Regions from separate parts of the Planococcus faecalis genome, predicted to be linked through region 1. Evidence: riboswitches for the same ligand, from Rfam matches in the RefSeq annotation. Region 1 holds a riboswitch; the other holds the start of a gene.
The links. Region 1 has a riboswitch for thiamine pyrophosphate ahead of thiT (energy-coupled thiamine transporter ThiT). Riboswitches for the same ligand answer to the same signal wherever they lie in the genome.
Positions count from the first base shown of each region.

Region 2: linked by a shared signal. The riboswitch ahead of AJGP001_RS09085 (YkoF family thiamine/hydroxymethylpyrimidine-binding protein) and the one ahead of thiT (energy-coupled thiamine transporter ThiT) in region 1 are both predicted to bind thiamine pyrophosphate.

Region 1 is NZ_CP019401.1:974,514-982,378, reverse strand. It holds gene AJGP001_RS04760 (M3 family oligoendopeptidase) at 1-18, opposite strand, end outside; gene AJGP001_RS04755 (TspO/MBR family protein) at 213-944, shown strand; gene map (type I methionyl aminopeptidase) at 1,052-1,804, opposite strand; gene thiT (energy-coupled thiamine transporter ThiT) at 1,939-2,514, opposite strand; TPP riboswitch at 2,611-2,708, opposite strand; gene AJGP001_RS04740 (M20 family metallopeptidase) at 2,857-3,930, shown strand; gene AJGP001_RS17470 (hypothetical protein) at 3,996-4,133, shown strand; gene AJGP001_RS04735 (SGNH/GDSL hydrolase family protein) at 4,256-5,167, opposite strand; gene AJGP001_RS04730 (aminopeptidase) at 5,180-6,409, opposite strand; gene AJGP001_RS04725 (DEAD/DEAH box helicase) at 6,406-7,566, opposite strand; gene AJGP001_RS04720 (MDR family MFS transporter) at 7,740-7,865, opposite strand, start outside.
Region 2 is NZ_CP019401.1:1,824,516-1,832,380, reverse strand. It holds gene AJGP001_RS09115 (LCP family protein) at 61-1,008, shown strand; gene AJGP001_RS09110 (AI-2E family transporter) at 1,067-2,254, shown strand; gene AJGP001_RS09105 (sporulation protein) at 2,319-2,738, shown strand; gene AJGP001_RS09100 (energy-coupling factor transporter transmembrane component T family protein) at 3,015-3,770, opposite strand; gene AJGP001_RS09095 (ABC transporter ATP-binding protein) at 3,751-5,181, opposite strand; gene AJGP001_RS09090 (ECF transporter S component) at 5,174-5,755, opposite strand; gene AJGP001_RS09085 (YkoF family thiamine/hydroxymethylpyrimidine-binding protein) at 5,757-6,347, opposite strand; TPP riboswitch at 6,439-6,544, opposite strand; gene AJGP001_RS09080 (hypothetical protein) at 7,518-7,865, shown strand, end outside.

The DNA.
Region 1 (7,865 bases):
TGGATAGGTAACTGTCATAATTTCTCCTCCTGATAAACTAAATTTTCTAAAAACACTTCTTTAGTATATCATTTTTCTTTCCGAAACCGGAACAATATTCCACTCTTCAAGCTAATACTTCACCTTATCGACATGTTTAGGGATTTTTTTGGAAAAGGTTAATTGTTGATTGAAACGACGACAGGTATACTAAAATGAAGGAGGGATTCTGCATGATTCGTATTTTACTTATGACAATTTCTTTTATTGCTGTCGTTGTCATGAATACTTTGGCAAATACCTTGCCGTTAAACGATCAAACTACAGGTGACGTGTCTAACCGACTGTTAGTGTTGTTTACACCAGCCGGTTACGTATTTTCAATTTGGTCCATCATCTATCTTTTGCTGGCTGTTTGGATTGTTGCTTTCTGGATACGTTTAAGAAAAGGACAGACCCCTTCACACAAGATCACTTTGTTTTTTGTCTTAAGCTGCCTGTTCAATATAAGTTGGCTCTTGTTATGGCATTATGAATTTTTTGCCTGGTCCATTGTTGCCATGCTTGGCTACTTGATAGCATTGATTGCTCTTTACCTGCAATATGGAAATTCGGAAAGATCGTTTACTGAACGGCTGCCTATTTCAATCAATATGGGATGGATTAGTGTAGCCACTATTGCCAACATCAGTTTCGTCTTAACTTTTTACAATTGGAGCGGTTGGGGATTGAGCGATCAGCTGTGGACAGTTATTATGTTGACAGTCGCGACTGCAATCGCTTTGCATATTCGGTTTCATCATATGGATATTCCTTTCGCTTTGGTCTTTATATGGGCGTTCATTGGAATTGCTGTTAAACACGGCACAGACGAAATGTTAGTAACAACCGCATCTCTTTTCTTGAGCGGCGTTATCTTAACCGGTATTTTGCTCATAAAAAAAAGAACGGCACCTACTCAATAAATCTGCGAGAGACTCGATTAGAGCGAGCTTGTCTGCAGATTTTTTGCATTCACATTCAACTAACATAAAAAAGAGATTCGGCTATTCCACCGAATCTCTTTTTTATGTTAGCTGTTTAGTTTAGTCAATAAAATCGGTTCACCTTTTGTTACCAATACAGTATGTTCGATTTGCGCGACCAATGATTGATCCGGTGTTATAAATGTCCAGCCATCACCTGACTCGATAATGTGCTCGGCTTTTTGAGAGATAAAGGGCTCTACTGCAAGTACCATGCCTTCTTTTAAAATCGTCGTCTCCCAAGCATCGTAATAATTTAAAATATGTTGGGGCGCTTCGTGAAGTGATTTACCAATGCCATGTCCAGTCAAGTTTTTGATGACGAACAATCCTTGCTCTTTCGCTTCACGTTCAACAGCCTTACCAATTTGGTTGAGTTTTGCACCGGCTTTGACTTTCGTCATCGCGCGGTCAAATGCCGAAGCGGCTGCTTCACAGATTTTTTCTTTTTCAGCATGTCCTTCGCCTACGACAAATGAAATTCCTGTATCAGAGAAGAATCCTTCATATGACCCCGAAACATCGATATTCACAATATCTCCATCTTGGATGACACGGCTACCTGGAATACCATGAGCCACTTCTTCGTTGACGCTGATACATGTATATCCAGGAAAATCATATTCTGATTTTGGACCGGAAACGCCACCCAGCTCCTCAAATAATTGACCGCCCAGTTCGTCGATTTCTTTTGTCGTGACTCCAGCTTTTGTGGCAGCTTTCATCGCTTCCCGAATTTCAGCCACCATTTGGCCAGCTTTTTTTAACATTTCAATCTCTTTTTCATTAGTTGCTATCATCAATGACCCTTCTTTCAAGCTTTTCTATTCAAGAATTATACCACAAAATTAAAAGGGATTCTCTTCTACAGGTCTAACTAGTCCTGAATCCAAAGATTGAAAAGAAGGCTGTCAAAAGACAGCCTTCTACCATTTCAAGCTTCTGCATCTACCAATTTCGGTGCAGCCGCAAAAAGTGCAGCACAGACAAAAGCAGCAAGCAAGAATACCGGTATCATGTAAGTTGCATTATAAATGACCGAATAGATGATCACATTGCCTTCAGCAAACATGCCGAAGAACAAAATACCTGTAATAACATGGACCAAGTAGCGCAACACAGAAGCGATTAGCACTCCCACTACTATAGCCGTTATCATTTTACCCGTTTGCTTAGCTTGCGCATGTTGCATATACTTTGCACGCATAATGCCTGCTACCCCAACAACTCCATACGCTAAAATATAATCCAGCAAGACCTGCATGACAACAAACCCAAACGATAATGGGGTGACAGAGATAAATCCAGAAACGATTTGCAGGAGCCCGACTAAAATCCCAGTTAGAATTCCGGCACCTGCACCTCTTCTAAAAGCAATTAAAACAATTGGAATCATTACCAAGCTGACCGAGCCGCCTTGTGGCATCCGGAAAGAAATGAAATCCAACACAAATCCAAGAGCCGCGAAAATTGCAATTTCTGTCATCAACAATACTTTTTTATTTCTCATGACTTCCTCCTTAGGTGTTGTGTACATCACCAGAAGGGTCGTGAATAAAACCATATTAAAAACGACGTCAGGACAGAGCCTGGCGTCGTTGTAAGAGCCGGTTTCCATCCACATCCCTGCGCAAGTGTTAACTTACAGGTTCAAAGGGTAAGAACAAATGTTCACTCTCAGCAAAAGCTCCCCTTGTGGTGTATACAACTATATTAACAGTCACCTGTATTGTACACAACGCTGTTCTTTTATGCAACATCGTTTTAAGATGATGTGATAGGGTAAAGATGAGAATAGTTACGATACTTGAAAGGTGGTGGAGGCAGCCGGGATATTAGGCTTGCCAAAAGGATGATTGAATTGTTAAAAGAATTGATAAAGATTCAAAGTGATACCAAAGAGGGTGCCAACAAAGCTCTTCTTTTCTGTGCCGATTGGCTAAAAACCAAAGGAGAATCCGTGAAGGTTCATGACAATAAAGGCTACTTGATGTTGACAGCTGTTAAAGGGCAAGGAGAAGAGACGATTGTCTGGAATGGTCACGTTGATGTAGTTCCGGGTCATAAAGAGCAATTTGTACCTGTTGAAGAAGGAGATCGACTTTATGGGCGAGGCGCTGCTGACATGAAAGCCGGAGTTGCAGCCATGATGCAGGCGTTTGTCGAACTCGACAGTTCCCTCGTAACTCGCGAAGTGCAGTTACATATTGTCACTGATGAAGAAATTGGCGGACGCCATACATCCAAGTGGCTCGTCGAACAAGGATTCCACGGTGATTTTGTCATTTGCGGAGAACCTACCGGATTAAAAGTCGGACTTCAATCTAAAGGGATTTTGAGAATGGATATGGTTTTTAAAGGCAAACCTGCTCATGGTAGTCGTCCATGGGAAGGAATTAACGCCATTGAATCTGCGATGAAATTCCATCTGGCCGTCGCCGATTTACCGTTCCGAAAAGAATCCACCGAATATTACGAGCAACCTTCTGTCAATCTGCCCATCATCAAAGCAGGAGAACGCTATAATGTCGTTCCTGAGGTTTGTGAAATGTCTTACGATATCCGTTTTATGCCAGGACAGCAAAAAGAAGAAATCGTTCGACAATTGGTGGACTTGGCTGAGACTTTGAACGTTACTATGGATTATAAAGCTTCGGGATCTACACCTCCTCTAACAACTACAAAAGACAATCCATTTATTCAAAGCTTGCAAAAAGCAATTACAGCTACTACACAACAACAAGCTGTTTTGTTTGGTCAGCACGGCGCAGCCGACACACGTTATTATGCAGCCGTAAACGGCGGTGAAGGTGCCATTGAATTTGGACCAAGTGGTGACGACTGGCATGGCAATGCGGAATATGTAACGATTTCAAGTGTTCACGCATACAAAAACATCTTGCTGGCACATGCGCAACTGACGTAAGAGGTTTGCATCATAGAGAACTCGGGAAAACAACAATCACTACGATTATGAATGGAGAGATTTAAATGGCAATTGGAAGACTACTGAAATCTGCAATCAAATATGGCCCTATAGCATATCCTATTATTCGCAAAGTATTAAACAAAAGAAAACAAGGCAAAGCAGGTCAATCTCCTACTAAACAGCCTACTAAAAAACGCTAATAAAAAACGTTCCGGCATATATGCCAGAACGTTTTTTATTAGCATGAAACAGCTACTCTTCTTACATAAAAAAGTGAACCTCTCAGTATTTAGAGAAAAGTGAATATGCATTTTCGCACATTTTAAACGTAAGGAATTTCTTGCTGTAAAGCCAAGTACCCTGTTTTGTTTTGATCAGAAGGTCGCTTCGCCGTTTCTTCAGCTTCGCTATCTTTTGGTGTCTTCTGTTCTTGCTGTTCTTGTGCTTCTATAATTTCCTCAAAAGACAGTGGGTTTGCTGGTGGCAGTTCAGAATTTTCTATGGTCCACGCTTCTTGATAGTTTTCGAAAAATGCGTTTGCCATCGCCTGGTAACCAATTACGTTCGGATGAACATCGGCTGGATTTGGAATTTTATCCACGCCGTTTGCACCAAATGGTTGGTCTACTGACACAAAAATAGCACCCGCTTTTTCAGCTGACAATCGAAGAATTTCATTAAGTCGATCCAGTTGTTTGGACGTGCCATTTTTTTGACTTTCACGGACGTGAGGGTATGCAAAATAATAGCCCATCACATAAACAGTGGCATCTGGAGATTTTTCGGTAAGCTCAGATAAGATTAAGTCCATATTTTTTCTTGCTCCATTGAGCGCAAAATCTACTTGACGTTGTTGAAAAGTCAAAGAACCTTGTTTCGAGTCGTTTTGTACTAAACGCAACAGATCATTTGCTCCAGCTGATATCGTTATCAGATTAGCTGACCCAAGCACTTTTTCCGCCTCATCTGTTTGTATACTGTCTAACACATCAGCCGTTGTAAATCCAGGAAATGCCAGATCTTTCGAGTAAAAGGCCACGGGTTGATTGCGTGTTAGTTCTTGATGGATCAAATCGGTATAACCCGTATCTATTTGTTGATTGGGTGTTTGTCCTGCTGCTAGTGAATCCCCGATTGCCACATACGCGGCAGGGATTTGTATCGCTGCTTGCGCAGAGGCCGTTCCACTAAACAATAGAAATCCAGCCATTGCTGCCATCCAATACTTCTTCATCTCCATCACCTCTTAGAATGCCCAGTTTCCGTTTCGGAAGATAGGCTCTTTTGAACCATCAATCGTGATGCCATCAATATTCATGTGCTCACTGCCTATCATGAAATCTTCATGGACAATTGACGTGTTAAGGCCGATAGCTGCTAGTTGATTGCGCTCTAAATCGCGTGCACCTTCGTAGCAAGTAGGATAAGAATCACCAATCGCTAAATGATTTGAAGCATTTTCATCGAATAAGGTATTGTAAAACAGAATATTCGAATCGGAAATTGGAGAATGAAATGGCACTAATGCCACTTCTCCCAAATAAGCTGCCCCTTCGTCGGCGCTAATCATTTCGTCTAGAAGTTCTTGTCCTGTTGCTGCTTTGGCCTGAACAATTTTCCCTTTTTCAAAAGTCAGTGTAAATCCATCAATCACATTTCCCTGGTAGACCAGTGGCTTTGTGTTCTGAACGATGCCATCTACTCCATGCTTCAACGGAACGGTGTAAACTTCTTCGGTCGGCATATTCGCAATAAATGGATTTCCTTGAGGCGTTTTTGACGCACCAGACATCCAAATGTGCTTGTCTGGAAGTTCAATAGTTAAATCCGTTCCAGGTGCACTATACTGCAATTTCACGTAACGTTTATCGTTTAATTGCGTAGCTCGTTTCTCTAACAAGGCGATGTGGTTTTTCCAAGCTTCCACTGCATTGCCTTCACCGATTCGTACAGTTTTGAAAATAGCTTGCCATAAAGACTCCATTTGTTGTTCAGCCGGCAAGTTGGGAAACACTTTTTGTGCCCATTTTGAGGACGGAATTGCAACAATCGACCATGCTACTTTATCCGTTCCAACTGCTTGACGATAGCGCTCTAACGCTGTTCCTGAAGCTTTTTGCCAATCGGCCAAACGTTTTGCTGGAATTCCAGTTAGCAAGTCCGGATCTTCCGCATCAATCCACAGGAAAGCCCCACCCGTATTAACAACTTCATCTCGCTGTAAGACAGACCATTCTGGATATTCTTTAAATGTGTCATCAGGAGCTAATTCAAAATGCGTTCGTGTCAATACCGGATCTTCGTAGTTAACCTGTACACGTTTAGCACCTGCTTCATAAGCTTTTCTAACGACAATCCGCGTAAATTCAAGCGTGTCAATTGTTGTATTAATGACGACCAATTGTCCTTTTTGAACATTTAATCCGACATAAACCGTTAATTCAGCGTATTGTTCAAGCTTTTCATGAAAATTCATCGCTTATTCCCCTTCGCGGCAATGGTTTTGCTAGATCCTTCGATTAACTTACCACCATGAACAATTTTTTGAACAGGCTTAGAAGGCAATTCTTTCGTAAATTTTTTATAATGACGTTCATCAGCATACGCCAACAAAGTCAATACTTCACCATCAGCCCCAGCTCTTCCGGTTCTCCCTGAACGATGTAAGTATTGCTCAACGGTTTGTGGAACATCGACGTGAACCACATGCGTCACCAAATCGATATCCAATCCACGTGCCGCTACTTCTGTTGCAATCAAAACGGCGACTTCCCCTTTACGAAAAGCATCTAATGCTTTTTTGCGTTCATCTTTTTTCATTTCAGAATGCAATGTGACGATTTTCGCGTCACGGAATTTCAATTTATTTTCCTTCATTAGCAACTGATCTAAGTTATTCACAAACGCTAATGCTTTCATGTCTGGAATATGCGAAATGCTGCGCAGCAATTCCGTTTTATCACGTTCATCCACTTTGATGAATGAATGCGTCACTTTGCCAAACATTGGTAAATCTGCAGCTGTTACTTGCAGACGCGTTGGATGTTGCATTAACCGTTCGGCAACTACTTCTATTTCTTCTGTAATGGTCGCAGACACAAGAACCAATTGGCGGTCATGTTGCGTTTTTTCAATCAAGTCTTTCATAATCCCACGGTGCTCACGCGCCATTAACTGATCGCCTTCATCCAATACCAACATACGGATTTCATGCATTTTCAATTTTTTCGTTTTCACTAATTCATTTAGACGTCCCGGAGTTCCAACTACAATCGTTGGCTTTTTCTTTAGCTTTTCTAATTGACGCTGCATATTTGCACCACCAATCAACTGCGTAACGGTTACGTCTGTTCCTTCTGTCCACTCACGTAAGACATTAACGATTTGCATAGACAATTCCTGCGATGGCGCAACGATCATTGCTTGTATCGCTGGTTTTTCTGGATTTACTCGTTCTAATATCGGCAAGACATATGCCAAAGTTTTACCAGAACCTGTTGGAGATTCTGCTACGATATCATTGCCTGCTAACATTTCTGGAATCATCTGGTCTTGAATCGGCATTGCCGCTTCAAATCCAGCCTTCTCCCATTTCTCTTGCCATATTGGACTTAGTTCTTTTATAAAAGTCATTTGCGATTCCACCTTTTTTTCAATGCTTTTAGTGTACCATATTTGCTGTTTTATCGCCTTTTTGAAACTGGAAAAGTGTAAGCCTCCGTAGCATCCAATCACGATCAAAGTGCAGTCATTTCTATTTTCTTAAATTCAAAAAGCCAGCCCGGATACCGGACTGGCTCAGTCGATTATTCAGTTGCTTCTTTTCGTCTGTAAACAATTTCTTTTTCGGCTTCAGTGACTGGTCGAACAGGCTTTTTAATAAAGAAAGCCAGTATCAATGATACGAGCGCGATAAAAGTAGAAACGAAAAA
Region 2 (7,865 bases), 850 kb from region 1:
AACTTAATGATCACGATAACGTCTTATTGACGTGAAAGTTTAGAAAGGAGTGCATTCCTTATGGAAGAAGAATTACAACCCATTAAAAGAAAAAGACGCAGAAAAAGAAGATTTCGACTGCGTGGTATCATCTTCCTGCTCCTGATTGTCTTGGTCGCTATTGGTACTTATGCATTCATACAATTTAAAAATGGTGAAAGTTTAGCAGATCAATCACAACAAGAACCTGTTACCTTCAATGAAGACGAAGCAAATGGAGAATATGAAAATATTTTAGTGTTAGGTGTGGATTCACGCGGGGAGGAGAAGTCTCGTACAGATACGATGATGCTCGTAACACATGACAAAGTGAACGGCGAAATTAAATTAACTTCATTTATGCGGGATATTTATGCAGATATTCCGGGCTATCAATCTTATAAACTTAATACCGCTTATTATTTGGGCGGTGTTGATTTACTTGCAGAAACGTTAAGAGGTATGTTTGGTGTAGAAATTCATCATTATGCACTAATCGATTTTTCGAGTTTTGAAAGTCTTGTTGATGTAGCTGCACCAAATGGTGTGGAAATTGATGTCGAAAAAGAAATGTCTGAATATATCGGTGTTTCTTTAACACCAGGTGTTCAAAAATTAACTGGTAAAGAACTTTTAGGATATGCTCGTTTTCGTGCCGATAACGAAGGAGATTTTGGACGAGTACGTCGTCAACAGCAAGTTATTACAGCGATGAAAGATGAAATGGCTAGTGTTACGGCTATTCCAAAACTTCCTAAGTTAGCTGGAGCATTACAAGGTTATGTCCAAACCGATATGCCGTTACTGGACCAAGTGAAGTTAGCGGCGCAATTAGCAACTGGAGGAGGCGGGGAAGTTGAACGATTGACTTTGCCGGTTGAAAACAGCTATAGCTATGGGAATTATTCTCACGCGGGCTCAGTTTTGGATATCGATGTTGAACAAAACAAACAGGCGTTACGCGAATATTTGTCGCAACCCTTAGACTAACTTTGTTATAATTATGCTAATATGAGACTATAAAGTTTATTCAGAAAAGAGGAAGCTTATGCAGTCAGAGGACAAGCCATCATTCTTTGCTACTAGTTATATTCGCTTTTTAGGTGGCAGAAACACCCTATTCACGCTAATTTCGTTGCTTTTGCTCGGATTGGTGGTATATATTTTTAGAGAAGTTTCGTTCTTGTTTCATCCTATTAGCGTTTTCATGAAAACAGTCGTGCTGCCGATTGTATTGGCATTGGTTTTCTTCTATTTATTGCGACCGATTTTGCGTATGTTGGAGAATTTTAAAATAGCGCGTATTTGGGGAATTATTATTATTTTTCTTGGTGTAATTGGACTAATCACCTTACTAATCGTCTTGGTTTTTCCTTTTTTACGCTCCCAATTCGAAACATTAATCGTTGATTTCCCAAAATATTTTATGCAATTATTGACGAATGTAGATGGATTTTTGAGAACATCATTTGTCGGCGACTACTATAGTGAATCTAATTTCACGGTTGATACCTTACTTGCCACATTGCCTGCAAATATAGCAGATACGTTGCAAAATACAGTAACCAGTGTCATTACTGGGATTACGGGGTTAATTTCGACGATTACGGGCGTTATTTTGTCGATTGTTATTGTTCCATTTATCTTGTTTTATCTTTTAAAAGACGGCGAAAACTTGCCGGATTATTTCTTGAAACTTTTGCCGCCAAGATTCCGCGATGATACACGTGAAGTATTCGCAGAAGCAGATAAGCAACTAGGTGCTTATATTCAAGGTCAGTTAATTGTTGCATTTTGTATTGGTGTCATGGTTTATATTGGGTTTTTGATTATCGGTATGGAGTATGCATTATTATTAGGAGTCCTAGCAATGGTTACGAGTGTCGTTCCTTATATCGGTCCGGCAATTGCTATTGCACCAGCTGCTATTATTGCTTTAGTAACGTCACCATTCATGCTCGTCAAGCTGGCGGTTGTTTGGACTGTTGTACAATTAGTTGAAGGCAACTTGATTTCACCGCAAGTCATGGGCAAGACCATGTTTATCCATCCAGTGACAATTATTTTCGTCTTATTAACAGCAGGTTCCTTGTTTGGCGTCGTCGGTGTAATTCTAGGAATACCGATGTACGCTTTAGTGCGGGTATTGGTTTCTCATTTTTATAAATTGTTTAAACGTCGCTATAATCGACACGAAATCAATTTAGAAAATCAATACGATTATACAGATTTGTAGTCGTGTTTCAAAATGATCGAATTGTGGTATATAAGTACTAACAAAAGTTGGGGGTTTCCACGATATGAAGTTTAAAGATTTTTTATCATCTATTGGCATTGGGTCACTAAAAGTGAATACAGTGGTTGAGATGCCACATTTAGAAGAAGGCGAAACACTGAATGGTACGATTTATCTTGATGGTGGGGACGGAGAACAGACAATTGATTTTATCGAATTGAATGTCATAAGACTCGTTGAAGATACACGAGATGACAGCGACTTTGATTTTTTTGAAACCATCATTGCGAAACAATCAATGGAGTTTGCAGGATCGGTCAAGTCAAAAGACACGGTCATGCAGCAATTTGAAATTGTTCCAGATGAGCGTTGGATGTTAGAACACCCAAAAGCTAAATTGATTTTACGAACTATTGTCCATGTCAAAAATGGCGTTAATGCAAGAGATGAAGACCTTATCACATATGGGCCGTTAGAGAGCTGAAGTGCAGCTCTCTTTTTTTTATGTAATAAAAGCGAAAGAATTTCTCAATTGAAAAGCAATGCAGTCAAATCTATTAATAATAATATTATATAAACTAAAAAGAGCCTATTTATCCCATGCAAATCAACTGAAAAGGTACAGAGGCTCTGTTTTTATTTACTATGTAAAATATTACATAAGGTTATTAATTGAAATTCAAAACAAAAAACATGCAATACAAGAAAGACGAAAAAAAGGAAATTCTCTTTAAAGAGATTTCCTTTTTTGAAAAGATTTTTAGCTCAACCAAACGCCGCCAAGACAGCTAATAAGTAAAATCGTCATAAAAACACCAGACATGAAGATATCTATGCGACCTAATCGAATAGGGCAGTAATAAGCGCTTCTAATGTTACCTGTAAACCCGCGTGCTTCCATAGCAAATGCTGATCGTTCAGCCTTTCTAACGGCTCCAGCAAGCATGGGAATTAACACACGGTGCATAGCTAGTATTCGTTGCCAACTATATTTCTTCGTTTCAACAACGCGCAGTCTTTGAGCTTGTTGGATTTGTAAAAATTCTTCTTTCATAACCGGTAAAAATTGATAGCCGACCATTACACCATACGCAAGCTTCGGGGAAAGCTTTAGCTGTTGCATGAGACTCATAATAAACTTTGCCGGATCGGTCGTAAAAGCGAATAACAAAGACAAAGTCGAGAACGCCATAACGCGAAAAGCTAGTGACAAAGCGTATGCCCATTGTGTATCAGTCACATCAATTCCAGCAAATGACCAAATAACGGTACCGCCAGTATTTGCGCCGAATACGACAGTAGTCCATAAATAACCAAAAGCACCAATCGAAAAAGGGAGCATGAAGACCAACCATAGCTTCCAATTTGTACGACTCATTGTTAGTTGTAAAAGAATGATGCCTAGCCAAAACAACAGGGGCGTCCACGGATTAAAAAAGAACGCAATAATAAGCATTGAAATCGTCACTAAGATAAATTTGATTGAAGGATTCATGTCATGCAAAAGATTTTGCAAGGTCAGCCACTCCTTTTGGTGCTAGTAAATGGTGTAACGTGAGCAGTCTTTCGTTCTGCCATACGTCTTTTGCTGCAAATTTACCTGTCAACTTGCCACCTTTAATGAGTAGCACCGAATCAGCAAGGCTCGCCGCAAATTCCATATCGTGTGTCACAATCAAAAGCGTTGTACCTTCCCGAGAGCGCTGGTCAATCAATTCAAAGAGTTCGAGCAGCGCGGCAGCATCCTGCCCAGAAGTCGGTTCGTCCATCAATAGTACTGGGCGTTTATCGGCGAGCATAGCGGCAATCGCTACACGGCGTTTTTGTCCGTGGCTAATGGCGAAAGGATGAGCGTTGTGAATTTCATCCAGACGTAAGTTTGTCATTAATCTATCGAGTTCTGAGCGACTAGAGGCTCCTGAATAAGCGACTTCTTGAGCGACTTGTTGCGTCAAAAACAAATACTCAGGAGATTGTGGAACATAGCCAATGCCTTTTGACTCAACAGTACCGGTCGACTTTTTGTAAATACCACATAGTGATTTGACGAGTGTGGATTTACCGCTGCCATTAGGTCCCGCAATAACGACTATTTCACCGCGTTCAACTGAAAAGGATAAAGGCGACAGCAATTGGCAGTTGTTAATCGTGAATGACAGTTCTTCAGTTCGTAATGCTGTGGTCTCTCGTATTGCAGAATAGCGTTTGGGGAATAAAACCGGCTCTCTCTGTGTAAAAGACTGGTCCACTACTAGCCGACCATCCCCATCCAGTTGGATTTCTCGTTCGAAAAAGGAACCCCAACTGCTTAACCTGTGCTCAACCGCGACAATAGTTAAAGAAGATCTTGTCTGTAGTTTCTCTAGCCAGTTGACAAATTGTTGTGCTGTATACGGATCCAAGTGAGAAAGCGGTTCATCTAGCAATAACACTTCCGGGTCCATGATTAGCGCACAAGCAGTTGCAACTCGTTGTTTTGTACCACCTGACAACGACTGAATGACGGTTTTTCTTAGATAGGTCAGGTCCGTCAATTCTAAAACCGCGGTAATGCGAATGTCCATGTCTTCAAAAGGTGTATGCAAGTTTTCTAATGTAAACGCCAGTTCTTCTTCAACGGTAGGCATGCAAAACTGTGAATCAGGATCTTGAAAAACTGTTGCAACGCGGTGATTGATTTCTCCAGGGGCATAATCACTAGCTGGTTTTCCAAATAGGCGAATTTCACCGTCAATTGAGCCATCGCAGTTGTCAGGATACAAGCGATTTAGTATATACAAAAGCGTGCTTTTACCGCAACCACTGGGCCCAGAAATGACTAGCTTTTCGCCTCGACAAACCGAGAATGAAAGATTTTCTAAGGTTTTTTTAGAGTCTTCAGGAAAGTGAAACGACACTCTATTTAAAGAGAAAATCTCTTCAGGCATTGATATCACCTTTTTTCGTTCGAGCAATGGCGTAACCGCGGAGTGATCCGGTCGCAAGTAAAGCGTCTCCGATATACTTTCCACCAATACCCGCAATTATTGCCCCACTAAGAACGCGAATCGTAAACATTAACGCGACGAATGATGGATCCAGTGCTGCATAACCAGAAATGAAGTAGCCGTAAACAAAGCTGAAAACAGCTGATCCGATTCCTGCAAGCATAAGCACCAAAATAGTGAAATGCTTATAACCGGTTAATGCAAATGCCGCTTCAGCACCGAGCCCTTGAATAACACCAGATAAAATGAGACGCGGGCCGACAGCATTGCCAATTAGGACTTCAATTGCCGCAGCCATCGTTTCAGAAAGAAAGGCAGCACCCGGCTTGCGGATAATATACATGCAGATTATTGATACAATAAACCAAATACCGAACATCCATTCATAAGCAAGTGGTCCAATTATAGCTGCCCAAATATTCGCTGCGTGAACAAACAATAAATAGACGATGCCGAAAACGACCGCAAATAACGACATCAATACCACTTCTTTTAATTTCCACGACTTCAACATATTATGCACCTCCATGAGACGAACTATTGATGCTCATGGATATGGTCATGACCAAATGGCGATGTTTATCAGAGCGGGCATTGGTGAATGCTTCTTCATAAAAATCGAATACCTCATGAATATCGCCATGAATACCACTTGCGTAATGCATGGAATCGTTGAAAACGCCTTGATGTTTAGCGCGCTCGACTTCACGGTAAATTACTGTCATGTAATCTGGATTGTTCATCGGGTATAGCGCAAATTGTGAAGATACGTATTGTTGTGTATTGTCGGTATTTACTAGCACATCGTCTTTTTCTAAATAGACATCACCTGACGAATCACCAGGACAACCAATTGAAAAAGTGCCGGACAGTGCGACATGTTCGCCTGTCTTTGCCGTATGCAAGGCTAGAACTTTAGCGACATTAAAGACGTGAACTTGCTTGCCTCGTATTACTGTAGAGACGTCGTCCGTATGCATCCAAACGTTCGATGTGTCGGTATCGTTTAACGCCCTTTTAATTACTTTGATAAAATCGCCAGTCATCGGATGCAGTGAAAAGCGAAATCCGACGATGGGGTTTGTGCCGCATTGCAGTGAGTCCATGAATAATTCCTCCTTAAAAATGTGCACAAAAAAGACCGCATCCGTGAAGATGCAGCCATAGTCTACAAATAATTAATAAAAGAAATTATTTCAGAAATGCGCCGCACTTCCTCACGCAGGTATTATCCTGATCGAGTTTTGAGGGATCGAAGCTTGCGCTTGCATCTCAGCCAAAGTGGGCACCCCTAGTGCAGAAAACGGTATGCGGTTTTTGTGTTCGGGTTGTTCCCGATGAGTTTAGTGTAGAGGAAGTGACTGAGGAAGTAAAGAGGGGATTTGGAGACAGTAGAAGTGGCGAGAGGGGTTGAGAAAGAGAGACAGGTGAAAGTCGCTCCGATCGCTTTGGGCATGGCTCTCGCACTAAGTCAGAAAAGAACACCTGTCTCAGTGCTTCGCCGAGCCCGTGACCGCGCCTCGCTTGGTGAGTTGACAGTAGGGGAGAAGTAAAGTTAGTTTTTTGTGATTTCTCATGAGCTTATAGTTTGTAATAGCTTGCGAAAATCCTTCAAAGCTTTTACGAATGTTTTTTGCAAATGAAATATCGGGCAACATCATACGTAGCTTTTCGATAGGATAGTATTAGTAAAAATGAAAATCACAAGATTACTTTGCTTAATACTTGTATAAAATGGAAGAACTGCACTGTGAAATGGAATTGGAATAAGACAAGCATCATTCTTCTATATTCTCATGAAAAGCTTATGAAGATGGACCTCCCCAAAGTGGAGTTGGCCTCGTATTGGTTTAAAGAATGGACAGCTGAATTAAACGGGAAATAGCCAGCAAAGACTGGTGTTTGAATGTAACTTAAGTGCAGTTAAGTTACATTCAAATTGGTCAGGAAGTAACGAGTTGGAACTTTTAAAAAGGAGTTTAGTAGCTTGAGAGAATTTTTGCATGAGCAATCAAATCGATTACAAGACAAGAATAGTAGCTTTACACTAGTGCCAAACAAAGAGAATGAGCTAGAGCATCAATTAAGCTGCTTTTTTAATATCTGAATGTAACTTAATGTGAATTATGTTACATTCACTTTCTTTTCTATGGCTCTTCAATAAGTCGCCGGTAGCCAATGTTTTTTCAGTTCGTCAAACGTTCCTTCACCCTAAAAAATGATATACTTTAAAAAAAGAAATAAATAATTTTATTTTAAAGTTAGGGGTGAAACTAATGAGTGGTATTATGCCGAAAAAAAGAGCGTCTGAACACGGACTGAAGCCCGGAAAAAAAGCAAAAAGACGGGTACGTGTTTCGCAGCAACGACAATTGAGCATCCCCAAAGATTTTTACCTGGCTCTTGGACTCACCGATGAAGCCGTCATGGAATTTACGGGGACAGAGATCATCATCCGGCCTGCCACATTCGAAGAAGTCGATTTCTCTGCAGATATTTTACAAGACTTAATCGCTCAAGGTCTTTCTGGGCAAGAGTTGTTGCAAGAATTCAAGAAAATCAAAGCCCGCATTCCAAAAGCCCTGCAAGCATTGGAACAGGAAACGATGGCTCAGCCTGTCATC